3 regions of the Burkholderia sp. GW821-FHT14F03 genome follow, and region 2 is predicted to be linked to each of the others. Evidence: riboswitches for the same ligand, from Rfam matches in the RefSeq annotation. Region 2 holds a riboswitch; each other region holds the start of a gene.
What was found. A riboswitch is a leader RNA that binds a small molecule or an ion and turns the genes downstream of it on or off. The one in region 2 is predicted to bind cobalamin.
Positions count from the first base shown of each region.

Region 1: another riboswitch for cobalamin. It lies ahead of cobG (precorrin-3B synthase); the one in region 2 lies ahead of AC1RQF_RS25440 (TonB-dependent receptor domain-containing protein).
Region 3: another riboswitch for cobalamin. It lies ahead of AC1RQF_RS10535 (CbtB domain-containing protein); the one in region 2 lies ahead of AC1RQF_RS25440 (TonB-dependent receptor domain-containing protein).

Region 1 is NZ_JBXAPG010000012.1:71,368-80,931, reverse strand. It holds gene cobJ (precorrin-3B C(17)-methyltransferase) at 1-677, opposite strand, end outside; gene AC1RQF_RS10390 (precorrin-2 C(20)-methyltransferase) at 674-1,432, opposite strand; gene AC1RQF_RS10385 (precorrin-8X methylmutase) at 1,429-2,055, opposite strand; gene cobG (precorrin-3B synthase) at 2,048-3,442, opposite strand; cobalamin riboswitch at 3,541-3,733, opposite strand; gene cbiE (precorrin-6y C5,15-methyltransferase (decarboxylating) subunit CbiE) at 4,516-5,739, shown strand; gene AC1RQF_RS10370 (cobalt-precorrin-5B (C(1))-methyltransferase) at 5,739-6,827, shown strand; gene AC1RQF_RS10365 (cobalt-precorrin-6A reductase) at 6,824-7,549, shown strand; gene cobM (precorrin-4 C(11)-methyltransferase) at 7,581-8,309, shown strand; gene AC1RQF_RS10355 (MFS transporter) at 8,310-9,479, opposite strand.
Region 2 is NZ_JBXAPG010000043.1:28,977-38,540, forward strand. It holds gene AC1RQF_RS25440 (TonB-dependent receptor domain-containing protein) at 1-1,608, opposite strand, end outside; cobalamin riboswitch at 1,683-1,923, opposite strand; gene AC1RQF_RS25445 (ATPase) at 2,111-2,461, shown strand; gene AC1RQF_RS25450 (cell division protein ZapA) at 2,458-2,772, shown strand; RNA gene ssrS (6S RNA) at 2,865-3,046, shown strand; gene AC1RQF_RS25460 (EVE domain-containing protein) at 3,119-3,580, shown strand; gene AC1RQF_RS25465 (SIMPL domain-containing protein) at 3,774-4,511, shown strand; gene lgt (prolipoprotein diacylglyceryl transferase) at 4,585-5,475, opposite strand; gene AC1RQF_RS25475 (LysR family transcriptional regulator) at 5,560-6,471, opposite strand; gene ilvD (dihydroxy-acid dehydratase) at 6,631-8,304, shown strand; gene AC1RQF_RS25485 (c-type cytochrome) at 8,434-8,757, shown strand; partial or broken gene AC1RQF_RS25490 (DUF2486 family protein) at 8,773-9,564, opposite strand, start outside.
Region 3 is NZ_JBXAPG010000012.1:121,746-131,309, reverse strand. It holds gene AC1RQF_RS10560 (SRPBCC family protein) at 1-277, opposite strand, end outside; gene AC1RQF_RS10555 (RBBP9/YdeN family alpha/beta hydrolase) at 277-876, opposite strand; gene AC1RQF_RS10550 (hypothetical protein) at 983-1,558, opposite strand; gene AC1RQF_RS10545 (hypothetical protein) at 1,664-2,092, shown strand; gene AC1RQF_RS10540 (CbtA family protein) at 2,196-2,915, opposite strand; gene AC1RQF_RS10535 (CbtB domain-containing protein) at 2,929-3,138, opposite strand; cobalamin riboswitch at 3,178-3,305, opposite strand; gene AC1RQF_RS10530 (histidine phosphatase family protein) at 3,296-3,913, shown strand; gene AC1RQF_RS10525 (alpha/beta fold hydrolase) at 4,103-4,906, shown strand; gene AC1RQF_RS10520 (cyclic peptide export ABC transporter) at 4,992-6,746, opposite strand; gene AC1RQF_RS10515 (amino acid adenylation domain-containing protein) at 7,002-9,564, shown strand, end outside.

The DNA of each region.
Region 1 (9,564 bases), on a different contig from region 2:
GGCGCGCGCCCGTCCGCCCTGGCGGCGCGCGCCTCCAGCGTCAACGCGACCACGACGCTGCGCGGATGAATCAGCAGCGTGTCGGCGCGCGCATGCGCGCGCGGCGAGATCTGGATCGTGCGCGTCGCGCCTGCATCGTCGCGCGGCAAGGCCACCGCGTCGAGCCAGGGCGCCGCGCCGTCGATGCGCACCGTCTCGCCGGCGAGCAGGTCGGACACGAAACGCTTGCCGTGGTCGAGGTCCGCGAGCGTGTAGCCGTCGGGTGGATTGAGCAGGCACGCGCCGAAGCGCAGTTCGCCGCTCGTCGTGATCGCGGGCGCGCAAGCCAGCGTGGCGGCGATCGCGCGGGCAAGCGTGTTGACGCCGGCGAGCCCGCCCAACAGGGGCACCACGGTGCTGCCGTCCTCCGCGACGGCCAGCACCGGCGGCTCCGCGCCCTTGTCGGCGAGCAGCGGGGCGATGCAGCGGATCACGATGCCCGCCGCGCACAGCGCGACGATCGGCGTGCCGCGCCGGTACAGGTCGCGCAGGTGCACGCCCAGTTCGTCGAAAGCGACGTCGGCGCGCGCGCGGCTCGCGAGCGCGTGCACCTGCGCGCCCGGCTGGCCGGCCTGGATGCGGCGCGCGACGTCGAGCGCGCCGGGGCCGAGGACGATGATCGCGGGCGCGGTGGTCAGGCTTGCCATTTCTTCCCCGGCACGACGAGCAGTGAAAAATACGGCGAGGCCATCGGATCGACCTCCGCGAGCGGCACGATGCGCTGGTTCGTCATCGTCGCGCGCTCGACATAGAGCGCGCGCTGCGCGAGCCCGAGTTCGTCGAGCACGCGCCGCACCTTCGCGAAATTGCGGCCGAGCTTCATCACGACGGCCGCGTCGGCGCGCGCGAGGCGCTCGCGCAGGTCCGCCTCGGGCAGCACGCCGGACAGCACCGACAGGCTCTGGTTGCGATACACGAGCGGCGCGCCGAGCACCGCCGCGCCGCCCAGCATCGAGCACACGCCGGGGATCACTTCCGCGTCGTAGCGCGCGGCGAGCCGGTCGTGCAGATACATGTAGGAGCCGTAGAAGAACGGGTCGCCCTCGCAGATCACCGCGACGTCGCGGCCCGCGTCCAGATGCGCGGCGACCCGCGCGGCGGCGGCGTCGTAGAAGTCGGCGATGATCGTTTCGTAGCAGAGCGGCGGCGCGAGCGCCTCGGTGGTGACGGGGTAGACGAGCGGCAGCTGCGTCTGCGCGTCGTGCAGATGCGTCTCGACGATGCCGTATGCATTGCCTTTCTTGCCCTTCGCGACGAAGTGCGCGACCACGGGGGCGGCGCGCAGCACGCGCAGCGCCTTCAGCGTGAGCAGCTCCGGGTCGCCGGGGCCGACGCCGACGCCGTACAGCCGGCCGGCCGCGCGCGGGCCGTCGTCGAGCGGGACGCCGTTCATTCGGCCTCCGAGGCGAGCGCGTTGACGGCGGCGGCGGCCATCGCGCTGCCGCCGCGCCGGCCGAGCACGGCGACGAACGGCACGCCGCGGCTGTCGGCGGCCAGGAGCGCCTTCGATTCGGCCGCGCCGATGAAACCGACCGGGAAGCCCAGGATCAGCGCGGGGCGCGGCGCGCCCGCATCGAGCAGGTCGAGCAGATGGAACAGCGCGGTCGGCGCGTTGCCGATCACGACGATGCTGCCCGCCAGATGCGGCCGCCACAGTTCGAGCGCGGCCGCCGAGCGGGTGTTGTCGAGCGCGCGGGCGAGATCGGGCACGGCGGCGTCGCCGAGCGTGCAGATCACCGGATTGGCTGCGGGCAGCCGCGCGCGCGTGATGCCCTCGGCGACCATGCGCGCGTCGCAGAGAATCGGCGCGCCGGCCGCGAGCGCCGCGCGGCCCGCGTGGCCCGCGCCCGGCGAGAAGCGCAGGTCGCGCACGATATCGACCATCCCGCACGCGTGGATCACGCGGACCGCGACTTTTTCGAGGTCGGCGGGGATGTCGCGCAGGTCCGCTTCGGCGCGGATCGTCGCGAACGACCGGCGGTAGATTTCCTGGCCGTCGCGTAGGTAGTCAAGCATCGGTGAAGTCCTGAAGCTGGCCGGCTCCGTCGAGATGGAGCGCGGCCTGATCGATCGTCAGATGGCGCGCGAGGACGCGGCCGAAGCCCGTCGTCCCGTCGCGCCGATACAGGTCATAGTGCCCGGGCGAGGCCGCGAGCAAGGTGTGCGCGGCGGGGTGCGGCAGCGCGCAGCTGCGCGCGCAACCGCTCAGGTGCACGTCGCGCGCGCGCGCGAGGCGCGCGGCGAGCTGCCGCGCATCCTGCTTGGTGTCCGCGAGCGCGCGCGCGCAGCCCGCGGACCCCGCGCAGGCGACGAGATGGGCGAGCGGCTGCGCGGGGTCGCACGCAAAGCCGAGCGCATGCAGCCGCGCGAGGACGCGCCCGGCCGCCGCGCGCGGCACGCCCGGCAGCAGCACGCCTTGCCACGGCGTGATGCGCAGCGTGCCGTCGCCGTCCTGGGCGGCGAGCCCGGCGAGCGCGCGCAGGCCGGCCGCGTCGAGCCGGCCGAGCGGCGCCTGCGCGCCGACATGGCAGGTGTCGGGCGTGTGTTCGGGGTGAATGCCGAAGCGCCGCGCGAGGTCCGGATCGGGCCGGCGCCAGGCGTGCAGCTCGGGGTCGCGGCGCCAGGTGTGCGGCGTATGCGCGGCGGCATGCGCGAGCAGGGCCTCGGCCGATTCGCGCGCCAGCAACGCGCGCATGCGCGTGACGTCGGGCGGCGCGAGCGCGACGAACGCGCACAACAGCGCGTGCGTGAAGGCGCAGGCGTGCTCGGGGCGGATCGCGGCGAGCGCGGGGCGCACATCGGGCGCGCCCGCCCTGGGCGGGCAGCCGGCAAGGCCGACGGCGAGCCAGCGTTCGCCGCGCGCGTCAAGCAGCGCGGACAGCCACAGATCATGCGGATGATCGAGCGCCGCGAGCCGTTCGCCGCCGTCGAGCAGCAGCGAGAACTTGGGCGACAGCGCGGCCAGGCGCGGCTCGCTCTGCAGCATCGCGAGCAGCGGCCCGGCCAGCGCGGCGCTGTCGAGCAGCGCGTGCGGGTCGCGGCCGGCGGTCGGGCTCAGCAACAGGTTGCGCACGTCGTCGCGCGCGGCGACGCAGGCGTCGTCGGCATCGTCGGCGACGCGCGGGCCGAGCCCCGCGTCGCGCAGCGCGCGGGTCACGGCGGCCTCGCGGCCGGCGCGCACGCCGCGCAGCTGGAGATTCGCGCGGTTGGTCGCCTCGATCGCGCCGGAGCCGTCGCGCTCGGCGACCGCGGCGATCGCTCGCGCCTGGGCGGCGTCGAGCGCGCCGCCGGGCAGGCGGATCCGGCACAGCCCGCCGTCGCGCGCCGCGACGATGCGCACGAGCCCCGGGCACGCGGACGCGCGGGGCAGGGCGGAGGCGGCAGTGGAGTCGGCTGGAGTCAAAGAGGCACCGGGTCGGTGTGCGCGGCGGCCCGCGCCGTCCGCGCGCGCGGACGGCTGGCATGGCGGCGTCGGCACACCCCGTCCGACGCGGACCGTCACATACGAAAACCACGCCGGCAGGTCTCCTGGCTCGCAGGTCGGGGCCCGCGCGCGGCCTTCCCGGCAGGGCCAGTGGCATGCTGGCGCGCGGACTCGCTGCGCACAGTTGCGGGGGCAGCCGCAGCGATGCGCGAAGCGGCATCCTGCGTTCCCTGTTAGGCCCTGACGGGCACCGGCGAACGAACGCCGTAGCATACCCGATTCTGGTCGGGCCTTGCCGGGTAAGGGTTTGCAGGGAATCAAATAAATTCGGCGGGGACGTGAAGGCGGGGGGCATGCGGATGCCGCCGAGCATCGGGCGGGACGACGGATCTGCTTTCGGCGCGACGTTGCGGGGCCGACGGCCGCGGCGTGCCCGCGCGCCGCGTGAATACGGCTTGCGCATGCGGGCATGCGTATCGCGCCGCTGCCCGGAACGGGCCTGGCGGAAGCGCCGGACTCATTCATCGGTTCCATTGCGACCGGCGTCGGCGAGCCGCACGGCCGCGTGAAGCGAAGCGCTGATTGCACACGTCGTCGTACCAGAAAACCGGCGCGATATGCGCCGGCATACGCCGGCAGTGGCCCGAGGCTGCTGCCCGGCACGGGCCTGGCGGAAGCGCCGGACTCATTCACCGGCTCTCTTGCGACCGGCTGCGCACGTCGTCGAATCCGAAAGCGGACGCTATACGCGCCGGGCATACGCCGGCAGCGGCCCGACGGCGCTGCCCGGCACGGGCTGAGTGGAAGCGCCGGACTCATTCATCGGCTCCGCTGCGACCGGCGTCGGCGTGCCGCACGGCCGCGCGAAGCAACGCGCCGTTTGCAGGCGCCGTCGAATCCGAAAACCGTCGCGACACGCGCCGGCCACGCCGCGACAGCAACCCGGCCGAGGTCGCCGCAAGCGCATGCCCGCGCCGCATCGCGCTGTATCATTCCTCCTTTGTCACCACACCGCCAGCAACGTCGACGGAATCATGGAACGGGAAGCAAGCATGACCACCTGGCTGACGGTGGTCGGGATCGGCGACGACGGTTACGCGGGCCTTGGCCGCGCCGCGCGCCGCGCATTGTTCGACGCCGCGCTGGTCGTCGGTGGCGAACGGCATCTGGCGATGCTGCCCGCGCGCCTGCGCGCGCGGCGCGAAGCGTGGCCGCGGCCGTTCGATCTCGCCGCGCTGCTCGCGCGCCGCGCCGAACGCGTCTGCGTGCTCGCGAGCGGCGATCCGATGTGCTTCGGCGTCGGCGCGACGCTGGCGCGCGCGCTGCCCGTCGACGAACTCCGGATCCTGCCCGCGCCGTCGTCCCCGTCGTTGGCCGCCGCGCGCCTCGGCTGGGCCCTGCACGAAGTCGACACGCTGTCGCTGGTGGGCCGGCCGCTCGCCGCGCTGCGGCGCGCGCTGTACGACGGCCGGCGTCTCATCGTGCTGAGCGCGGACGGCGCGACGCCCGCCGCGCTTGCCGCCTGGCTCGTCGGGCACGGCTACGGCGCGACGCGCCTCAGTGTGTTCGAGCACCTGGGCGGTCCACTTGAACGGCGCATCGACGGACGCGCCGATGCTTGGTGCGCGCCGGACGTGGCCGCGCTCAATCTCGTCGCGCTCGACTGCCGCGCGGCGGCGCACGCGCCTGCCGCGCGACTCGCGCTGACCCCGGGGCTGCCCGACGACGCCTACCGGCACGACGGCCAGCTGACGAAGCGCGACGTGCGCGCGCTCACGCTCGGCCGCCTCGCGCCCGCGCCCGGCGAACTGCTCTGGGACGTCGGCGCGGGGGCCGGTTCGATCGGCATCGAATGGATGCGCGCGCACCCAAGCTGCCGGGCGATCGCCATCGAATCGCATCCTGCGCGCCACCGCTTCATCGAGCACAACCGCGATGCGCTGGGCGTGCCCGCGCTGCAACTGGTCGCGGGCCGCGCGCCCGATGCGCTCGCGGGCCTCGCCGCGCCCGATGCGATCTTCGTCGGCGGCGGCGCGACCGGCGCGGGCGTGCTCGACACTTGCTGGGCGGCGCTCAAGCCGGGCGGCCGGCTGGTCGCCAATGCGGTCACCCTCGAAGGCGAGGCCGCGCTGGTCGCGTGGCGCGCGCGGCACGGCGGCGCGCTCACGCGCATCGCGCTCGCCGAGGCCCAGCCGCTCGGCGGCTTCGAGACCTGGCGCGCGGCGCTGCCCGTCACGCTCTACGCGGTGGACAAGCCGCGCGAGGACGCGCGCTGATGCGCGACGAGACCCCCGAACAGCCCGCCCCGCTGCGCAGCGGCTACACGACGGGCAGCTGCGCGACGGCGACCTCGCTCGCGGCCGCGCGGCTGCTGTTCGACGACGTGCCCGGCGACGCGGTCGAGATCGTGCTGCCGAAGGGGCAGCGCGTGCTGATGCGGCTCGCGTTCTGCCGGCGCACCGACGACGGCGCGGAAGCGGGCACGATCAAGGACGCGGGCGACGATCCCGACGTCACCCACGGCGCGCTGGTGTTCGCGAGGGTGCGGCTCGCGGCCGCGCCCGGCGTGCGTTTCCACGCGGGGCCGGGCGTCGGCACGGTGACCCGCGCGGGGCTCACGCTGCCGGTCGGCGAGCCGGCGATCAACCCGGTGCCGCGCCGCATGATGAGCGAGCACCTGGGCGCGCTCGCGGCCGAGCACGGCTATGCGGGCGGCTTCGAGGTGACGATCGGCGTCGAGGGCGGCGAGGCGCTTGCGCTCAAGACGATGAACCCGCGCCTCGGCATCGTCGGCGGCCTGTCGATCCTCGGCACGACCGGCATCGTGCGGCCGTTCTCGTGTTCCGCCTACATCGCGTCGATCCACCAGGGCATCGACGTCGCGCGCGCGAACGGCATCCGCCATCTCGCCGCCTGCACCGGCAACGCGAGCGAGGACACCATGCGCGCGTATTACGGCCTGCCCGACATCGCGCTGATCGAGATGGGCGATTTCGCGGGCGCGGTGCTCAAGCACCTGCGCCGCGCGCCCGTCGAACGGGTCAGCCTGTGCGGCGGCTTCGGCAAGCTCAGCAAGCTCGCGGCCGGCCATCTCGACCTGCACAGCCGCCATTCGAGCATCGACTTGCCGCAGCTCGCCGAGTGGGCCGCGCAGGCGGGCGCGGCCGCCGCGCTGCTGGACGCGATCCGCGCCAGCAACACCAGCCAGCAGGCGCTCGCGCTCGCGCATGCCGACGGCATCGCCCTGGGCGACGCCGTCTGCGCCCGCGCGCTGCGGGTCGCGCGCGACATCGTGCCGCCGTCGGTGGCGGTCGAGATGTTCGCGATCGACCGCCAGGGCGGCATCGTCGGCATCGCGCGATGACGGCCGCGCCGCGCATCCTGCTGCTCGGCGGCACGGGCGACGCGCTGCGGCTCGCGCGCGCGCTCGGCCCGACGGCGGTCTACAGCCTGGCCGGGCTCGGCAAGGTGCCGGACGACCTGGCCTGCGCGGTGCGGGTGGGCGGCTTCGGCGGGGCGGACGGGCTCGCGCGCTATCTGGCCGAGGCCCGCATCGACCTGCTGATCGATGCGACCCATCCGTACGCGGCGCGCATCAGCGCGAACGCGGCGTGCGCCTGCGGGCGGGCACGCGTGCCGTACTGGGCGCTGCGGCGCGCGCCGTGGCAGCCGGGCGCGGGCGACGACTGGCGCGGCGCGCGCGATTGGGATGCGGTGCGCGCGCGGCTCGCGCCGTTCGCGCGGCCGCTGTTTACGCTCGGCCGCGAGCCGCTCGCGCATCTCGACGCGGTGCCGCCGCACCAGCACTGGACCGTGCGCTGCCTCGACGCGCATCCGGGCCGCGCGCGCGCGCGGGTGCTGGCCGCGCGCGGCCCGTTCACGCCGGACGGCGAACGCGCGCTGTTCGCGCAGTACGGCATCGACGTGGTGATCAGCAAGAACAGCGGCGGCGCGGCGACGGAAGCCAAGCTCGAGGTCGCGCGCGAGCGCGGCCTGCCGGTGATCATGGTCGAGCGTCCGGCGCTGCCGCCCGCCGATCGCGAATTCGACGGCGTCGCCGCGCTGCGCGCCGCGCTCGACCTTTAACGCCTGTCGGACAGGCCAGACGGAGCAGGACATGACGGTGTATTTCATTGGCGCGGGGCCGGGCGACCCCGAACTGATCACGGTGAAGGGGCAGCGCCTCGTGCGCACCTGCCCGGTGATTCTCTACGCGGGTTCGCTCGTGCCCGAGGCGGTGCTCGAAGGCCATCGCGCCGAACAGGTCGTGAACACGGCGGAATTGGATCTGGACGCGATCGTCGCGCTGCTCGCGGCTGCGCATGCGAAGGGCCGGGACGTGGCGCGCGTGCACTCGGGCGACCCGTCGCTGTACGGCGCGATCGGCGAGCAGATCCGCCGGCTGCGCGCGCTCGACATTCCCTATGAGATCGTGCCGGGCGTGACCGCGACGGCCGCCTGCGCGGCAACGCTCGGCGTCGAGCTGACGCTGCCCGACGTCGCGCAGACGGTGATCCTCACGCGCTACGCGGGCAAGACGACGATGCCGGCGGGCGAGGCGCTGGGCGGCCTCGCCGCGCACCGCGCGACGCTGGCGATCCATCTGGGCGTGCGCCATCTCGCGAAGATCGTCGACGAGGTGTTGCCGCACTACGGCGCGGATTGCCCGGTCGCGGTCGTGTATCGCGCGAGCTGGCCGGACGAGGTGCGCGTGACGGGCACGCTTGCGGATATCGTCGGGAAGATCGCGGCGACGCCGATCGAGCGCACCGCGCTGATCCTGATCGGCCGGGTGCTGACCGCCGACGGGTTCGCGCGCTCGACGCTGTACGCGAGCGCGGACTGATCAGGCGCGGCTCGCGGCCGCGACGGGCAGCGGCGCGAAGCGTGCGGCCATGGCGAACATCACGAGGCAGACGACGGCCATGAAGGCCCAGGCGGGCGTGAGGTCCGCGAGGTTCTGCCGGATCAGGCCGGCCGCGAACGGGAACAGGCCCGCGATCAGGTAGCCGATGCCCTGCACGAACGCGGTCAGCGCGCCGGCCTCGGCCGGCTGCGTGACGTGATCGAGCGCGACGATCAGCGACAGCGGAAACAGCGCGCCGATCCCGAGACCGATCAGCAGCGCGGCCGGCAGCGCGAGGCCGAGCGGCGACGCGATCAGCACCAGCAGGCCGATGAGCAGCGAGCCGATCGCCGCGAACAATGCCGGACGACGATCGCGCAGGCGGTCGATGAAGCTGGAAACGAGCAGGCCCGCGGTGACTTCCGCGACCGTCACGCCGCCGAGCAGGCCGCCCGCGGCCTCGGGCGACCAGCCGAGCGACACGAAGTACGGCGGCAGCCACGCGAGCACCAGCGTATAGGCGCCGGTGCCGAGCCCGAAGAACAGCGCGAGCAGCCACGCGCGCGAACCGCGCGCGCCGTGGCGGCCTGTCGTCGCGGCGGGGCCGCCCGCCCGGGCGCGGCTCGCGAGCGGCCACAGCACGGCGGCCGCACAGGCGGGCAGCGCCCAGCCGGCGAGCGCGGCGCTCCAGTCGACGCGCGCCGCGGCGAACGGCGTGACGACGCTCGCGAACACCGCGCCCCCCATGATCGAGGTCGAATAGAAGCCCATCACGCTGCCGGCGCGCGCGGCGAAATGCGTCTTGATGAAAGTCGGCAGCAAGGCCTGCGCCATCGCGATGCCGGCGCCGGCCGCGAGCGCGCTCGCGAGCAGCACGGCCGGATGCGCGGCGGCGAGCCGCGCGGCGCAGGCGAGCGCGATCAGCGCGACGCCGAGCCAGACGCCCGCGCGCACGCCGGCGTGACGCTGCAGCCAGCGCGCGCCGAGCGCGCCCGCGCCCATCAGCAGGATCGGCACGGTGGTGAGCAGGCTTGCAGTGCTGTCGCTGATCCCGGTCGCGCGCTGGATCGTGTCGAGCAGCGGGCCGAGCGAGGCCAGCACCGGCCGCAGGTTGAGGCCGACCAGCACGATCGCGGCGAGCCGCCAGGCGGGGGAAAGCAGGAGTGGCATGAGGCGGAAATCCCTGAAGCGCGGCGCGCCTCAAGAAGCGCGCCGACCGTTGCGTATAATTATCTCGATATCAAGATAGTGGTGA
Region 2 (9,564 bases):
CCGGTTCAGGTCCTGGCCGGCCGTCTCGTCGACCGGGTTCTGCACGGTCGCCGCGACCCGCACCTCGGTCTTGCCGACATGGCCCTGCCACGAGCCCTCGACACCCTGCACCTTGGCCCGGCCGATGTTCACGGCCTGATAGTAATAGCTGTTCGCGACCGGCTGGTAGTCGATCAGGTCCGTGTAGCGCGTCTGGAACACCGTCACGCGCGCCACGCCGAGCGCGTCCGACGCGTACTGCACGGCGGCCTCGACCGAGTGGCTGCGCTCGGGGCGGATCGCCGGATTGCCTGCGTTCGGGTAGTACAGATCGTTGAAGCTCGGTGCGCGGAATGCATCGGAATAGCTGGCCGTGACCTTCCAGTGCTCGGTCACGTCGAGCCCATAGCCGAGATAGTAGCTGTTGGCGCCGCCGAAATCGGAGTACTGGTCGCGCCGCACGTTGGCCTGGAACTGGCTGTTCCCGAAGCGGCCCGTGTAGCCGAGCCAGCCCGAATTCACATGACGCTGCGGCGCGACGAACACGTCGGAGTCGAACGCCTGGTCGAGCCGCTCATAGCCCGCCTGGATGCGCTGATCCTTCAGCGGCGCGAAGTCGTTTTGCCAGGTGTACTGGCGGTTGTCGGTGTTGAAGTGATCGGTATAGGCGCCGTTCAGCCAGGACTGGCTTCGATCGTTGCCGCTCGCGACGCGCAGATGCGTGGTCCACCAGTCGGTCAGCTTGCCGTCCGCGAACGCGGCGATCTGCTGCACCTTGGTATACAGGCTGTTGAGATCGGTCGGCTGCCCGTAGGCATTGTCGAAGCTGGTGTCGCCGTTGCTCTGGAAGTAGCTGACACCCGCGCTCCAGCGCGCGTTGAAGCGATGCTTGAGCGACGCGGCCACGCTTTCGTCGAGATAGCCGTTCGCATTCGGATTCGCCTGCGGCTGCCGGACCGGATCGATGGCCGAGAAACCGTCGGTCTTGTCGCGCGACAGCGACACGCTGAAGGTCGTGTCGCCCGCCGCGTCGAGCCGGCCCGACACGCCCGCGGTCTGGCTCTGCGTGTGATAGCTGCCATAGCCGACCGAGAAGTTGAAGCGCGGCGGATGATCGCCGCCGTCCTTCGTGAACACCTGCACGACGCCGCCGATCGCGCCCGAGCCGTACAGCGACGACACGTTGCCGTTGACGATCTCGACCCGCTCGATCTGGTCGAGCGGCAGCTGCGCGATCTGCGCCTGGCCGAGGCTCGCCGAATCGACCCGCACGCCGTCGATCAACACCAGCGACTGGGTCGACTGCGCGCCGCGCAGGAACAGGCTCGCGGTCGCGCCGGGCCCGCCGTTGCGCACGATCTGCGCGCCGGGCGCGAGCGCGAGCAGGCCGGGCAGATCGGTCGCATTGCTGTTCTCGATGTCCGCGCGGGTAAACAGAGTGGTTTGCGGCAGCGCGTCCGCGAGCGCTTGCGGGGCACGCTGCGCGGTCACGACGATCGGCTCGAGCTGGGTCGGCGCGGCGGCGGACGAAGGCGGCGGGGAAGAAGCAGGCGGCGTGCTCTGCGCGACGGCGGCGCACGGCAGCCCGGAACACGCGACGAGCGCGGCGCGGGCGATCTGGGTTCGCATCGATGAATCCTGTTGAACGGTGCGGCCCCCGCCTCCCCGCAGGTTCCGCCTCACGAGGACGGCGCGCATCGCGCGTCCGCCCTCCCGCCCTGGCCGGTATCCGGGCTGACGGCGTCACCGCCCCGCCTTCCCGCGCGCATCGCGCAGTGGCCGCGCGGCAAACGCCGCGCTTGTGGGGACAGCTGGCATCGCACGCGATGCGCCGCTTACCGTTGCGGGGGCAGCGCAGGTTGGCCGGTCCTGGCGGACCGTGCGCCCTGCTTCCCGTTTAACCGCGTGCGCGTGCACGCGAGCACCAAAGCGGCGCCAGTGTAGGAGCGCGGGTGCCGGCCGTCAAGAAAGCCTCCCGCGCGCCGCGCGCGCCCCCCAGCTCGCGGGATTTGACCCAGATTTGTCGCAAAATTCGCATCAACACGCATGAACGTTACGTCTCGATACGATCCGGATCTCGGGTTGGACGATAATCCGCGCTAAAATGCTGGGTCTTTAGAGGACGCAGCAGATGCTCAACGAACTCGAAACTCTATCTCAAAATATTGGCCGTTTGATCGCGCTGAACAAGCGTCATCACACGGAGCGGCTCGCGCTCGAAGAGCAGCTCGCGCAATTGCGCACGGAAGCGGAAGCGACCCGCACGGAACTCTCGCAACTGCGCGAGGAACGCGACGCCCTTGCGGCGGAGCGCGACGCGCTGTCGGCGAAGATCGACGATGCCCAGGTGAAGCTCAATGCGATTCTCGAGAAGCTGCCGCGCGCGAAGAACGCGCCGGACGCGGAAAACCAGCTCGACCTGCTCGACCCGCGCGATGATGCGCGCGAGGGCGGCCCGGCCAGCCACGGAGAACATGCATGAGCACCAAGCAGATCGAAGTATCGATCCTCGGTCAGGCGTATCGGCTCGCCTGCTCCGCCGACACCGAAGCCGCGTTGCTCGAGGCGGTCGCGCGCGTCGATGCGGAGATGTCGAAGATCCGCTCGAACAGCTCCGTGCGCGGCACGGATCGCATCGCCGTGATGGCCGCGCTGTCGCTCGCGTCGGAGCTTTTGAGGCTGCAACAGAGCGTGCGGCACGGAGAAGCATTTCCCGCGGAGGAAATCCGGCGTACAATGCATCAAATGAATGAACAGCTTGGTGCAGTGCTCGCACAGCACGAAGCGCAGTAAGCGGGTCGCACGGGTTCTCGTGGTGCTTGATGTCCAGCGTGATGAGCATCGCGCAAGCCACTGAATCCAAACACGATCCGCACGATTAGTCAGCTTCCCTGCCTGGTTCGCCAAGGTCATATATTCCTTGAACCAATGCCATGTGCACGGTTGCGGAAATTTGTAGCACGGGCGCGCGCGTCACTCTGTCTGATGTACCCGATGTGCTGCTAACTGCGACCAATTCTGAACCCCAGGTTCAGGATGCCGGCCTAGCGGCCAAGGCGGGGGCCTTTTCAACGGCATCGGGCGATTCCCGATGCCGTTTCCTTTTGCGGCAGCCTTTTTCCTGCGTCGATCACGATCCATGCACCACTGGCTGATGAAGTCCGAACCGGACGAAGCGAGCATCGACGATCTCGCGAACGCGCCGCAGCGCACGCTGCCGTGGACCGGCGTGCGCAACTATCAGGCGCGCAACTTCATGCGCGACACGATGCACATCGGCGACGGCGTGCTGTTCTATCACTCGAGCTGCCCCGAGCCCGGCATCGCCGGCCTCGCCGAGGTCTGTTCGACGCCCTATCCCGATCCCACGCAGTTCGATCCGAAGAGCCCCTATCACGATCCGAAATCCACGCGCGAAACACCGCGCTGGATGCTGGTCGACGTGAAGTTCGTGCGCAAGTCGCCGCTCGTGCCGCTCGCCGCGTTGCGCGAGCACGACGCCCTTGCCGACATGCGCGTGCTCGCGAAAGGCAACCGCCTCTCGATCACGCCCGTCACGCCCGCCGAATGGCGCTTCATCACGCAGAAGCTGATGAAGTGAGGTCGCGCCGCGGCCCGCTTCAAGGAAAGTCAAATCGGCCGGCCCGGCCGGCCGCGCAGCGGAACTCGGCGCGCCTTTCATTGGCCTAACGGTCGCTCAGCCGGCAAGCCGCCGGTTACGATCCTCATCAGGCGCGGCCTCGTACCGCGTTTTTGCGCGTATCGCGTGCGCGCTTCCGTTCAAGGAGTCCAACATGACGAAAAAAACCGCCCTCGTGCTCGCTCTCGCCGTCGCCACCGTGGTGCCCGTCGCGCTGTCGCTCGCCCCGTCCGTCGCACGCGCGCAGAGCGTCGGCCAACAACCGCCGCCGGCCGGCGTGCTGTCGCTGTCGGCACAGGCCAGCGCCGACGTGCCGCAGGACGTCGTCACGATCACGCTGTTCTACGAGCAGCAGGCGCGCGACCCCGGCAGCCTCACGGCGGACCTGAACCGCCGCGCCGACGCGGCGCTCGCGCAGGCGCGCGGCGTCGCCGGCGTGACCGCGCGCACGGGCGCGTTCTCGGTCTATCCGAGCACCGACCGCGACGGCAAGATCTCCGCATGGCGCGGCCGCACCGAGGTCGTGCTCGAATCGCACGACTTCGCGGCCGCCTCGAAGCTCGCCGGCCAGCTCGCCACGACCCTGCAGATCGCCGGCGTCGACTTCTCGCTGTCGCCCGAGGCGCAGCGCGCCGCCGAGCAGAAGCTCACGACGGAAGCGATCAAGTCGTTCCGCACGCGCGCCGAGGAAGCCTCGAAGGCGTTCGGCTACAGCAGCTATTCGATCCGCGACGTCAACGTCGGCGGCGGTCACAACGTGCAGCCGTATCCGCGCATGATGGCGATGGCCGCGGCCGCGCCGATGTCCAAGGACGCCGGCGCGCCGATCTCGGTCGAGGGCGGCAAGGCGACCGTGACCGTCAACGTGAACGGCTCGGTCCAGATGAAGTGACGCGCGACGCGCGACGATAAAAAAGCGCCGGCTCCCGCCGGCGTTCTTCATGGTGCGCGGCTCACGCCGCCCGTCATGCGCGCGCGGCGCCCGCGCCACGACGATAGGCCCACACGAGCATCGCGATGCCCGCGAGGATCATCGGCAACGACAGCCACTGCCCCATCGACAAGCCGAACGTGAGCAGTCCGAGGAAGTCGTCGGGCTCGCGCGCGAACTCCACGGTGAAACGCGCGAGGCCGTAGCCGATCAGGAACACCGCCGACACCGCGTCGAGCGGCCGCGGCTTGCGCGCGAAGAAGAACAGCACGAAGAACAGCGCGACGCCCTCGAGCGCGATCTCGTAGAGCTGCGACGGATGGCGCGGCAGCATCTGATACTGCATGAACACCTCGTTGAGGTTCCACTTCGCGGCAAGCGCCGGATGCGCGCCGAGCCACGCGGCATCGTCGCGCGCGGCGCCGGGGAACAGCATCGCCCAGGGCGCGTCCGGGCTCGTCACGCGGCCCCACAGCTCGCCGTTGATGAAATTGCCGAGACGCCCCGCGGCGAGCCCCGTCGGCACCATCGGCGCGACGAAGTCGGTCACCTCCATCCAGCTGCGCTTGCGCTGCCACGCGAACAGCGACATCGCGAACACCACGCCCAGGAAGCCACCGTGGAACGACATGCCGCCCTCCCACACCTTGAAGATGTCGAGCGGGTGCGAGAAATAGAAGCTCGCCTTGTAGAACAGCACGTAGCCGAGACGGCCGCCGAGCACGGTGCCGAGCACGCCGTAGAACATCATGTCGTCGATGTCCTTCGCGGTCCAGCCTTGCGCCGCGACGTGCGGCAGCCGCAGCCGCAGCCGGCCGACCACGATCGCCGCGATGAACGCGACCAGATACATGAGGCCGTACCAGCGGACGGCGAGCGGCCCGAGGTGGATCGCGACGGGATCGAAATGCGGGTGAATGATCATGGATAAACGGTGTAGGGTTCGGATTCATCGCGCCGCGCACGAGGTGCGCGACGCGTGTTTGACGGCGGGCGCGCGCCGAGGTTCTCAGCCGTCGATGCCGGGCGCCGCGCGCCGCACGATCTCGATGAAGGCCGCGAGCACCGGACTCACGTCGCCCGTGCGCCAGGCCAGCCCGGTCTCGACGACCGGCGCGTCGGCGGCGAGCGGCCGGTAGATCACGCCCGTGCGCCGCAGGTTGCGCAGCGACTGCGGCACCAGCGCGACGCCCATGCCGGCCGACACGAGGCTCACGATCGTCTGCATCTGGATCGCCTCCTGGCCGATGCGCGGCGTGACGCCCGCCGCGCCGTAGCAGCCCGTAATGATGTCATAAAAGCCGGGCGCCAGACGACGCGGAAAGATCACGAGCGGCAAGTCCGCGACCTCGGCGAGGCGCACCGGCGTCTCCTCGCCCGCCTTCGACGCGTCGGCCGGCATCGCCACCACGAGCGGTTCGCGCGCCACGGGCAGATAGGACAGCACGGCCGCATGCCGCGGCGGCACGGGCGGAATGATCAACCCGGCGTCGATCCGCCCGGCCGCGAGTTCGTCGATCTGCACGTCGCTCGTCGCCTCGGTCAGTTGCAGCCGCACGTGCGGATTGCGCGCGCCGAACTCGCGCAGCAGGTTCGGCAGCAGGCCGTAGTCCGCGGTCGACACGAACGCGAGCGACAGCGAGCCGGCCTCGCCGCGCGCGAGACTCTGCGCGAGCGGCGGCAGCGCGTCCGCCGCGGCCAACAGCCGCTCGACCTCGGGCAGGAGCGCCGCGCCCACCGCCGTCAGCTCGACCGAGCGCTTGGTGCGCGCGAACAGCGCGACGCCCAGCGCCTCCTCCAGCGCGCGGATCGCCTGCGACAACGGCGGCTGCGTCATCGACAGCCGGGCGGCCGCGCGGCCGAAATGTCGCTCGTCGGCGACGGTCACGAAATAGCGCCACTGGCGCAGGTCGGGGCTCACCTCGGTCACGCTCCCTGATATGTTGATCGACCTAATCGGCTATGAATAATATATTGGACATTCCCAAAGAGAAACTGCATCCTTGGCCCACTTGAGCCGTTCCGCCCGTGCCGCGGCCGGCCGCCCCGCAATCAAGACAACAAACGGATGGAGTTCCCCATGTCGTACAACCGCCGCTCGAAGAACATCACGCAAGGCGTCGCGCGCGCGCCGAACCGCTCGATGTATTACGCGCTCGGCTACCAGAAGGACGATTTCGACAAGCCGATGATCGGCATCGCGAACGGCCACTCGACCATCACGCCGTGCAACGCGGGCCTGCAGCGCCTGTCCGACGCCGCCGTGAAGGCGGTCAAGGACGCCGGCGCGAATCCGCAGATCTTCGGTACGCCGACGATCTCCGACGGCATGTCGATGGGCACCGAGGGGATGAAGTACTCGCTCGTGTCGCGCGAGGTGATCGCCGACTGCATCGAGACCTGCGTGCAAGGTCAATGGATGGACGGCGTCGTGGTCGTGGGCGGCTGCGACAAGAACATGCCGGGCGGGATGATCGCGCTCGCGCGCCTGAACGTGCCGGGCATCTACGTGTACGGCGGCACGATCCGCCCCGGCCACTGGAAGGGCAAGGACCTGACGATCGTGTCCTCGTTCGAGGCGGTCGGCGAGTTCACCGCGGGCCGGATGTCGCAGGAAGATTTCGAAGGGGTCGAGAAGAACGCGTGCCCGACGACCGGCTCGTGCGGCGGGATGTACACAGCGAACACGATGAGCTCGTCGTTCGAGGCGCTCGGCATGTCGCTGCCGTATTCGTCGACGATGGCGAACCCGGACGACGAGAAGGTCGACTCGGCCGCCGAATCGGCGCGCGTGCTCGTCGAGGCGGTGAAGCGCGACCTGAAGCCGCGCGACATCATCACGAAGAAGTCGATCGAGAACGCGGTGTCGGTGATCATGGCCACGGGCGGCTCGACCAACGCCGTGCTGCACTTCCTCGCGATCGCGCACGCGGCCGAGATCGACTGGTCGATCGAGGACTTCGAGCGGATCCGCAAGCGCGTGCCGGTGATCTGCGACCTGAAGCCGTCGGGCCAGTTCGTCGCGACCGACCTGCATGCGGCGGGCGGCATCCCGCAAGTGATGAAGATCCTGCTCGACGCGGGCCTGCTGCACGGCGACTGCATGACCATCACCGGCGAGACCATGGCCGAAGCGCTCAAGGACGTGCCGAGCGTGCCGCGCGCCGACCAGAAGGTGATCTACCCGATCGACCGGGCGCTGTACAAGGAAGGCCACCTCGCGATCCTGAAGGGCAATCTCGCGGAAGACGGCGCGGTCGCGAAGATCACCGGCCTGAAGAACCCGGTCATCACCGGCCCGGCGCGCGTGTTCGACGACGAGCAAGGCGCGCTGCAGGCGATCCTCGACGACAAGATCAATGCGGGCGACGTCGTCGTGCTGCGCTATCTCGGCCCGCAGGGCGGCCCGGGCATGCCGGAAATGCTCGCGCCGACCTCGGCGATCATCGGCAAGGGGCTCGGCGAAACGGTCGGCCTCATCACCGACGGCCGCTTCTCGGGCGGCACCTGGGGCATGGTGGTCGGCCACGTGGCGCCGGAAGCCTTCGTCGGCGGCACCATCGCGCTCGTGCAGGAAGGCGACTCGATCACGATCGACGCGCACCGGCTGCTGTTGCAGCTGAACATCGACGACGCCGAGCTGGCGCGCCGCCGCGCCGCCTGGAAGCAGCCGGCGCCGCGCTACACGCGCGGCGTGCTGGCAAAGTACGCGGCGCTCGCGCTGCCCGCGAACAAGGGCGCGGTGACGGGCTGACGCTTGCGGACAACGGCCGGGGCATCCCGGCTGCGTCAAGGAAGCGGGGGGCGCGAAAAACTCGCGCCCCCTTTGCTTTTATAATGCGCGCAAACCAAGCCGGACACCCACGCCGGCGGAGACCTCTAGATGATACGAATCCCGTTGCGTCTGATGGCAATCCTGCTGGTTGCCGCCGGAGCCAACGCGCATGCGCAGCAAGCCGATGGCCCGACGCTCGCGCAGCGCAGGAACTGCATGGCCTGCCATGCGATCTCGCAGCCCCTGATGGGGCCGTCGTTCAACGCGATCGCGGACAAATACGCGGCGCGCGCCGACGCCGCGCCCTATCTCGCGCAGGCCATCGTGAAAGGCAGCGTGGGGGTGTGGGGCAGCGTGCCGATGCCCGCCAATACGCAACTGACGAACGCCGAAGCGGGCACGCTCGCCCACTGGATCCTGTCGCTCAAGTAAGCGGCGCGCGCCGCCTCATGCGGTATCGGTATCGGCGCCGCGCGCGGCGCGGCGCGCCAGTTCGTCGTCGACCGCTTCCCTGACCCAGCCCGCGATCTCCACCTCGAGCGTGCGCGCCACCTCGCGCGTGACCTCGTCGACGAGCCGCGCGCCGTGATCCCGCAGGGCCGCCTCGCAGCGGGCCTCGATCAGCGCACGCCCCGCTCCGCCCAGATAATCGGCCACGCGCCGCTGCAGGCGGCCGGCGATCTCGCGCGCGTCGACGCGCGCATCCGCCGCGGCGGCCGCGAACGACGCCAGCGGCGGCGGCGTGACCGCTTCGGGTGCGGAATGGGACGCCGGCAACTCGTCGGCAAACGCCGGCGGCGCGTCGAATGCGGTCAACAATTCGGCAGCCGGCGTGGCGGCCTGGAGGTCGACGCCGTCGGCGGGTGGTGCCAGCTCGGTCGCGCGCGCCGGTTCATGGTTCGCGCTCGTGGCGGGATCGTCGGTCGGCGCGGATGCGGCCGATGCCTCGTGCGACGCCGTTGCGCCCGCGAGCAAGGGAGAGGTCGCCAAGGGCCGGCCGGGGAACGGCGCGGACAAGGCCGATGCGGCTTGGGCAGACGTCGGCGTGGACGCGTCGGCCGGCGATATCGCACCGAGCGCTTCGGCGCGTATCGCCGACGGCTTGCCGGGGGGCGGTATATCGGCGGGGGGCGGCGATACGGCTTCCGGCGCTTCGATGCGCTTCTCCGGCGGCGATGCGCCGACCGGTTCAAGCACCGTCGCACCCGACTTGCCCGGCTCCAGTACCTCGGTCAGCGT
Region 3 (9,564 bases), on a different contig from region 2:
GTTGCACGATCGGCCTGAAGGTCATCGTGTCCGCGCCGCGCCCGAGCACGATGCGCAGCGTCGCGCCCTCGCGGAATGGGCCGTCGATCTCGGTGATGAACGGATTCCACGCCGGATAGGCCGCGCGATCCGTCACCACGCGCCAGACCTCGGCGGGCGGCCGGGCAATGAACTGGTCGGCGCGGATTTCCAGATCCTCGTGCAGCGCGGCGAGCGCCGCGCCCATGCCCGCGGCGCCGAGCGCGAAACCGATCAGCAGGCGCCTGCCGCGCTTCATCATGACGCGCCGCGCGCGTTCGCCCGCGGCGCGACGAGTGCGGCCAGGGCCCGCGGGAGCCGGGTAAAGCCCTCGCGGTCGAGGAAGTGGCCCGCGCCGGCCACGATTTCATCGGCGCCGCGCAGCGAGGCGGACCGGTCGCGCGACGCGGCCGGCGTCACGATCGTATCGTTGTCCGAGTAGATCGACGCGATCCGCGGCGCGCGCCGGATCACCTCGGCGTGATCGAGCGGCGCGTCGGTGAACGCACGCAGCGTCGGCAGCGTCGACAGGGGCCGGTCGAAGCCGGACACGAGCAGCAGGCCGCCGATGCGGGTGCCGGCCGGCAGCGTCAGCAGGTGCCGGAGCACGCTGATGCAGCCGAGGCTGTGGCCGACCAGCAGGGTATTCGCGTCGGCCGCCGGCACGAGCGCGCGCAGCGTCTCGGCCCATGCGCGCGGCGTCGGTTCATCGGGAGCGGGCATGGCCGGCACGTCGACGCGCGCGCCTTCCGCGCGCAAGGTCTCGGCGAGCCAGGGAAACCAGTTGGCGGCGGGCGATGCGGTGTAGCCGTGCACGATCAAGACGTGCTTGCCGGCGAAACGCGGAGCGGAAGTCATGAGGTCCCGGGTGTCGAGGCGCGGCGCGCGGGGCGAAGGAAAGCCGTGGCGCGTCATTCTAGGCCTTGCGCGCCGGGACTGCACGAGCGCCGCGCGCCTCCCGGCCTCAATGCGCGCCGGCGGCCGGGCGCGGCGTCGCACCCGGGTCGCTGGTCTGCAGCCCGCGCTTTCTGAGCACGATCGAGACGACGAACCACATCTGGTTGTTCACCTGCTGCGACAGGTCGGCGATGTAGCCGGCCGTCTTGCCGTCCCAGGTCGCGCGGTAGTAGCGCTGCATCACGGGGTCCTCCAGCATCGCGATCAGGTGCCGCAGCTCGTCGTCCGACAGCTTCGCGTTCCGGATCATGCGGCGCGTGAGCAGCGCCTGTTCGCCGTACCCGGAGCGGATCTTGTTGGCGATGATCTCGTTGACGTCGGCCTGGACGCCTTTCCAGGCATCGGGCGACACGTTCGGGTTGAACTTGCGCGTCGCGTTCAGCAGGTAGCCGGCCGTCGCCTTTTCGAGCGAGGCGGGGTCGCCGTGTTCGTTCAGGACGATGATCCGCTGGATCAGCGCTTCGTTGTTCGGGGCTGCGTTCGTGTCCGGGGACGGCGCGGCCGGGGTCCGGGCGCAGGCGAGCAGCAGGAGGGAGGCGGCCAGCGCACGCCGTGCGCGTGAAAAGCGAGGGTTTATGTTCATTCTGTTTTGAAATAGGTCTGCTTTGATTATATCGAGTCGACTCCCGGGGCCTGCCGGGCGGGGTCGATCGAGGCCGGCGCGGCCCATGGGCGCGAGGCGGCCGGCGTGCAGACCAACGGAGAAAACATCATGAATACGTTGGCCGACGAACCGTTGTCGAACCGTTCCATCGAGGCCTGGCAATTCAGGCTGCACTGCGCCGTGATTCCGTTCGTGATTCTGGTGATGGTCGCGGGGCCGCTCTATCTGGGCTATCTCGTGACGTGGAGCAGCCATGCGGACTCCAAGTTCATCGGGTTCGTCCTGGACAACTACCTGGTGTTCTTCGTGTTGCCGTATGTCGGGCTGTTCGCCTACTTCATCGTCACGACCCTGCGGATGAGCAACGGGCCGGTTGGTGTTCGAACTCGGGACGTTCATCCGGATCAAGGGCGCGGCGGGCCCGATCCTGTTCTGGATCATCACGTTCGTCGCGATCAGCGCGACGATCAAGGCGTGCTGGAAGGGCTGGCGTTGAGCGCGCGGCGCGCATGAATGAAAACGGCCACCGGAGTGGCCGTGGCAAGCCCGCCGGACCGGCGGGAGCGGGGGCGGAGGCGGGAAGGGGGACGGGAGCGGGGGCGGCGCGGCCGCGCCGCTACGTGCGCCGTCCCGCCGGCACGCCGCGTTCGGCCAGCGCGCCGAACACGAGGCCGATCGTCGTCCACATGATCACCTGCATGCCGATCGCGGCGACCCGGAACTGCCACAGCACGGTCGCAGGGAACGCGTCGGGCACTTCGTTGATCGCGGGCAGCGCGTGCTGCACGGCCGCGATGATCGCGACGAACACGAGCCCCGCCGCGAGCGACGCGTTCCACGCGCCGAGCCGCGCGGACAACCGGCCGCGCACCTTGAGCGAGAACACCAGCGTCACGATCGAGATCGCGATCATCAGGAAGAACAGCCCGGTTCGATAGCCGATCGTCTCCGGATCGCCCACCGAGGGGGGATTGGCGGGGTACTTGAGATTGGGGACGATCACCAGGGCGATGAACGCCGCGAGCGCGAGCCACGCGGACAGCGGCCGCGCGGCGAGCCGCCCGACCCGGCCGTACGCATAGGCGAAGGTCAGCGCGAACAGGCCGCCGAATGCCGCGCCGTAGGTCACGACGCCCGTGAGCAGGCCGAGCCCGGCCTGGGTCCCGCGGCTGACGAGCTCCGGCTCCGGGGCCTCGCCCTTGGCCGCATCGAGCTTTTCCTCGAAGGCGATCGCCTGCGCGACCTGGGGTTCGCCGACGACCCGCGCGAACGCGAACGTGAGAAGACCGGCGGCGATGCCTGCGAGCATCCCGCGGACCAGCAGTTTTCCGACCATCCGTGCCTCCGCGTCAGTGGCAGGGGAAGCCGAGCAGGTGCCGGCCGTCGTGCACGAACTCATGCACGTACATGCCGGGAACGAGCGAGGTCGCGCCTTGTTCCGCGCCGACGAAGTAGAGCGCGAGCAGCAGGAGCAGGCCAGCGAACAGGGCCCAGGGCAACAGTTCGCCAAGGGGAATCGGCGCCGGGGCGGCAACCGGGTTGAGGGCAGCTTCGTGCATGGTGGGATCTCCGGGGGAATCGCGCCCCGTCAAGGGTGGTGAGGAAAGGCAAGGAACGCAGGTCTGGCTTCCGGGATCAGGGATCGCCGGTTACAGTGGCGCGACCGCGCCGGATTCGCACCGGCTTCCGCGTTCGTATTCGGAGGGCATTGTACGCGTGATTTTTTTGCCGGAGCAATCGGAGGGCGGGCCGCATCGGGCGGCCGACGCCGACCTCGTCGTGTATCTCGTCGCGCATGCGGCGACCCGCGCGATGCGGAGCGGCGCGTTCCCCGACGACGATCCGCTCGATGCGCGCGGTCTCGCCGAGGCGGCCGCGCTGCGCGCGCGCTGGACGCCGCCCGCCGGCGCGCGCGCGTGCAGCAGCCCGGCGCGCTGCGCGCGGCAGACCGCCGAGGCGCTCGGCCTGCCTGCCGCGCCCGAGGCGGGGCTGGCGGATCTCGACTACGGCCGCTGGCGCGGCGTGCCGCTCGCGCGCCTCGCGCAGACGGCCCCGGATGCGCTGCGGGCCTGGTTGGCGGATCCGCGCGCGCATCCGCACGGCGGCGAAGCGTTCGCGGATGCGCGGCGGCGGGTGGGCGGCTGGCTCGACGGCTTGCCGGCGGGCGGTCGGATCGTCGCCGTCACCCATCCGGCGCTGGTGCGCGCCGCGCTCGCGCATGCGCTGGGTACGTCGCCCGATGCGCCGTTCGGTCCGGAGGTCGCGCCGCTGGCCGTGACGGTGCTGGTGCGCGCCGGGCCGGGCTGGATGCGTCGTGAAGCAGCCGAAGGGTGAGCCGCGCCGCGCAGCCCGCGATGCGTGATGCGTGATGCGCGCCGTATCGCCCCGGCCGGTCCCAACGCTTGATTCGCGCGCGCGGTCTTGATACGATCGCCGCACTTTGTCGTCACGCGCAACGCCCTCCCGGTCCGCCAGGAGGGCGTTTCTTTTTGGCTTTCCTCCACCGAAAAGGAATTGCGCGACATGAATCCCGTCTCTTCTCTCTCCCGCGCCGCCCATCCGGACGAAGGCCTCGGCCACCGCCGGCACGGCGACGGCCCCGTGCGCGTGCTGATGCTGCACGACTGGCTCGGCGACCACACGAACTACGACGCCATCCTCCCGTATCTCGACGGCGACGCGTTCACCTATGTGTTCGCCGACCTGCGCGGATACGGCCGCTCGTTCCACCTGACGGGCGCGTATACGCTCGACGAGGTGAGCGCCGACTGCCTCGCGCTCGCCGACCGGCTCGGCTGGACGGGCTTCCACGTGATCGGCCATTCAATGACCGGGATGGTGACGCAGCGGCTCGCGGCCGTCGCGCCCGGGCGGATCCTGGGCGCGGTGGCGGTGTGCCCGGTGTCCGCCGCGGGGCAGGGGCTCGACGCCGAGGCGCGGGCGTTCTTCGAGCAGGTCGCGACGGACGACGCCGCCTTGCGCCGGCTGCTCCGTCATGTCGCGGGCGGCTTGTCGCCGGGCTGGATCGAGGCCAAGCTGCGGCAGCGCCGCGCGGCGGTCTCGCCGGCCTGCCGGCCCGGCTATCTCGCGATGCTGAACGGGCCCGGGTTCGTCGACCAGGTGCGCGGGCTCGCCACGCGCTTTCTCGTGATGGTCGGCGACCACGATCCCGGGCTCGACGCGGCGGCGATGCGGCGCAGCTTCCTCGCGTGGCACCCGAATGCGCGCCTCGCGGTCGTGCCGAACTGCGGGCACTACCCGATGCAGGAGTGCCCGCCGTACTTCGTCACGCTGATCGAGGCGTTCCTGCGCGGGGATCCCGCCTGAGCCCGCGCCGCGCATGAAAAAACGCGGCGCGTCCCCATCGGGCACGCGCCGCGTTCTGCTTGCCGGACGACCGGTCCCGCCCGGCTCAGCCGGCCGTGCCGTTCGCCGCGACGGGCGTCGCGAGCGCCGCATGCGCGGTGCCGAAGGTCTCGCTGACGATGCTGCCGTTGTCGAGCTTCAGCACGCGGTCCGCGATCGGGAAATAGCGGTCGTCGTGGCTGATCACGATCACGGTCTTGCCGCGCGCGCGCAGCTCGGGCAGCAGCTGCTCGTAGAACACCGCCTTGAATTGCGGATCCTGGTCCGCCGCCCATTCGTCGAACAGGTACAGCGGGCGATCCTCCAGGTACGCGACCACGAGCGCGAGGCGCTTGCGCTGGCCGGTCGACAGCGCGCGCGTCGAGAACGCGCCGTCCACCACCTGCACCTTGTGATCGAGCGCGAGCTTCGCGACGAGCGCGTTCGCGCGCGCGTCGGCCTGGGCGCGCGACGCGTCGTTCGGATCGACGATCCCGAGCAGCGCGTCGAACAGGTGGAAATCGTTGAACACGGCGGTGAAGCGCTCGCGGTACGCGCCGCGCTCGGCGAACCCGATCGGCTGGCCGTCGATCTCGATCGCGCCGCCTTCGGGCTCGTACAGCCCGGTCAGCACCTTCGCGAGCGTGGTCTTGCCGCTGCCGTTGCCGCCGACGATGAACACCAGTTCGCCCGGCTGCAGCGTCAGGTTGATCGGCCCGACGCGGAACATCCGCTCGTCGCGCTCATGGAAATACGAATGCGTGACGTCGCGCAGCGCGAGCGTGCGGAACGGCGCATGCGACGCCGCTTCGGGCGGCGGCGGCACCACGCGCAGCGCGCCGAACTGGGCCATCAGCTTCTCGATGCGGTCGAGCGAGACGCGCGCCGCGTTGAGGGTGGGCACGTTGTTGAGCAGGCCGTCGAGCGGCAGCAGCATGAACAGGAACACGACCACGTAGCCGGACGCCGCCGGGCCGTCGCCGCGCACGCCCAGCGCCGGCCAGAACGCGGCGACGCCGAGGAACACGTAGAACAGGAACACGATCCAGCCGACCCCGACCGCATACGCGCTGAACGCGCGGCGGCGATGGTCGCGCACCTCGCCGATCGCCGCGCCGAGCTGGCCGTCGATGAACTGCCGCGCGCGGGCCTGGTGCAGCTTCAGCTCCTTGGCGCCCGTGAAGAGCGCGCCGAGATAGCCGAACAGCTTGTCCTGCGAGCGCCCGGCGGCTTCGAGCAGCGCGATCGCGCGCTTGTCGCCGGCGTGATAGCCGAGCGAGCCGACCAGGATCGCCGCGACCGCGAGCAGGCACACCGGCCACGACAGCCAGGCGAGGTAGCCGAGGCAGCCGAACACGATCGAGCCGTGCATCACCAGATTCGGCAGCGCGAAGAACAGCATCGACACATTGGTGGCGTCGTCGGTCAGCACCGACTGCACGGGCGCGGCGCCGATCCGTTCGACGTCCTGCAGCTCGGCCGCGGCCACCCGGCGCGCGACGTGCTCGCGCAGCTGCGCCATGGTGTCCTGCGACAGCCGGGCGAACAGCACGCCGGTGATGATCCGGGTGACGAGCGCGATCACCGCGCACAGGCCGAAGCGCAGCGCGAGCGTCGCGCCGGCCGCGTCGGGCTGGGACAGCGCCTTGCTCAGCGTGGCGACCAGCAGCACGCTCGCGATGCCGTTCAGCACGCAGGCGACGAGCGCGATCGTGAACGCGCCGCGCGAGCGCTTCAGGAGGCCGAGGATGAGCCGGATCGCCGGTCGGGCGGCGCGCCGGTCGGCGGAGGGAGGGTCGAACTGCTCGGTGGCTGATGTCATCGGCAACAGGGGCGAATAGGGCGGATGGGCATGGCGGCCCCATGACACGCAGATGACAGCGGTTTCCGGGGCGCCTCTCGACACTATGACGAACGGGCGCGGCAAATCTTTACCACAGGCCGGGCGCGCAAATGATTGCGCGGTCACGGTAAAGATTTGCGCGCGTGGTTCGTCTCACTTGTGAAGCGGCCCCCAATGCGGGCGGCGACCTGAACGACAGGGCCGGAAACGGCCGGATCCACCGGACTTCACGCCATGACGAGCTTTCCGACTGCGCTGCACCACCGAATTCACGCGCTTGCGCGCCTTGCCCCCGACGCCCCGGCGCTCGCCTCGTTCACCCCCGGCACGGTGCGGCTCACGCGCGGCGAGCTGGACGACCGCGCCGCGCGCCTCGCCGCGCAGCTGACGGCCGCCGGCGTGACGACCGAGGTGCGGGTCGGGGTGTGCGTCGCGCGCTCGTGCGACCTGTTCGTCGCGCTGCTCGCGGTGCTCAAGGCGGGCGGCGTGTTCGTCGCGCTCGATCCGCGCCATCCGGGCGCGCGGCTCGACTGGGTGGCCCGCGACGCGGGCCTCGCGCACGGCATCGTCGACGCCTCGGCGGACGCCGCGATGCGCGCGCGCTTCGCGCGCTGCTTCGAGGTCGCGAGCGTGGCCGAGCCCGATCCGGCCGCGCCGCGCACGCCCGGCGACGCGCCCGTGCACCCGCGCGCGGCCGCCTACATGATCTATACCTCCGGCTCGACCGGCACGCCGAAGGCGGTGGTGGTCGAGCACGGCCCGCTCGCCGCGCACGGCGACGCGCTCGCGGCCTCGCTGCCGATCGGGGCGGACGACCGCGTGCTGCATTTCGCGTCGGTCAATTTCGACGTCGCGATCGAGGCCTGGCTCGTGCCGCTCGCGGTCGGCGGCAGCGTCGTGATCAGCGATCCGCCGCCGTTCGCGCCGCAGACCGCGCACGCGTTCATGGTGCGCGAGGGCGTGACCAACACCACCTTGCCGCCCGCCTATCTGCGCGAATTCGCGGCGGTGTGCGCGCGCGACGGCGTGCCGCCGTCGCTGCGCGTGCTGCTGTTCGGCGGCGAGGCGATGTCGCAGGACAGCTTCGACGAGATCCGCCGGGTGTTTCCCGCGCAGCGGCTCGTCAACGGCTACGGGCCGACCGAGGCGGTGATCTCGCCAATGCTGTGGCCGGTCGATCCGGGCGCGACGCCCACGCTCGATCCGAACCAGGGCTATGCGTCGCTGCCGATCGGCTGGCCGATCGGACGCCGCGTCGCGCGCATCGACGGCGGCGCGCCGCAGGGCGCCGACGGCGAATTGCTGCTCGGCGGCGTGTGTCTCGCGCGCGGCTATCACGGCCGGCCCGGGCTGACCGCCGAGCGTTTCCTGCCGGATCCGGGCGGCGAGCCGGGCGAGCGCATCTATCGCACCGGCGATCTCGCGCGCGAACGCGCGGACGGGTCGTTCGACTACCTCGGGCGGATCGACGATCAGGTGCAGGTGCGCGGCGTGCGCGTGGAACCCGGCGAGATCGCCGCATGCCTGCTCGCGCATCCGGCCGTCAGCGACGCCGGCGTGCTCGCCGAGACGGCGGGCGGCCGCACTCAGCTGACCGCCTGCGTGGTGCTGACCGAGCCGCTCGCCGATGCGGCGCTCAAGGCGCACCTGGGCGCGCATCTGCCGGCGGCGTGGCTGCCGCACCGCTTCGCGCGCTTCACGCGGCTGCCGTATACCTTGAACGGCAAGCTCGACCGCGCCGCGCTGCGCGATTCGGTCGCGGCGCTGCCGGCCGTGGCCGACGACGATCATGTCGCGCCCGTCGGCGCGACCGAGACGCGCCTCGCGGCGCTGTGGCAGCGCCTGCTCGACGAGGCCGCGCCGCTCGGCCGCACCGATCGGTTCTTCGCGCGCGGCGGCGATTCGCTCGGCGCGATGCAGTTGCAGGCCGCGATCCGCGCCGAATGGGGCGTCGCGCTGCGGCTCGAGGCGCTGTTCGACGATGCGACGCTGGCCGAACTGGCGGCCGCGATCGAGCAGGGCGAGCCCGATGCCGCCGCGCCCGCGCGCGCGCTGAAGATCGAGGCGGCGAGCGCCGACCTGTCCACGCCGTACCGCGACCGTCCCGCCTCGTTCGCGCAGCAGCGCTTCTGGGTGCTCGCGCGCACCCAGGACGCGGGCGACGCCTATCACGTCGCCGTGCAATGGGACATCGACGGCCTGCTCGATCCCGCCGTGCTGCAACGCGCGCTCGACCATCTGCTCGCGCGCCACGAAGCATGGCGCACGACGCTCGTCGAGGACGACGACGGCGTGGTGTGGCAGCGCATCCACCGCCGCCTGCCGGTGACGCTCGCGATGGTCGACCTGCGCGGTCTCGACGACGCGGTGCGCGCGGCGCGTCTCGCCGACCTGACCCGCCAGCACGCGGGCGCGGCGTTCGACCTGTCGGGCGGGCCGCTCGTGCGCGCCACGCTCGTCACGCTGACGGGCGGCGCGCAGCATTTCCTGCTCACCACCCACCATGCGGTCAGCGACGGCTGGAGCTCGCGCTGCGCATTCGATGAACTGACCCGCGCCTATGCCGCGTTCGCGGAAGGCCGGGAGCCGGCGTCGCCGGCGCTGCCGATCCAGTACGCGGACTATGCCCAGGCGCAGCGCGCGATGCTCGCCGGGGGCGAGGGCGCGCGCCAGCTCGACTATTGGCGCGAGGCGCTCGCGCAGGCGCCCGCGCCGCTCGCGCTGCCGCTCGACCGGGCGCGCGGCGCGGCCGCGGATCATCGCGGCGGCCGCGTGGCGCTGCGCTTGTCCGCCGCGC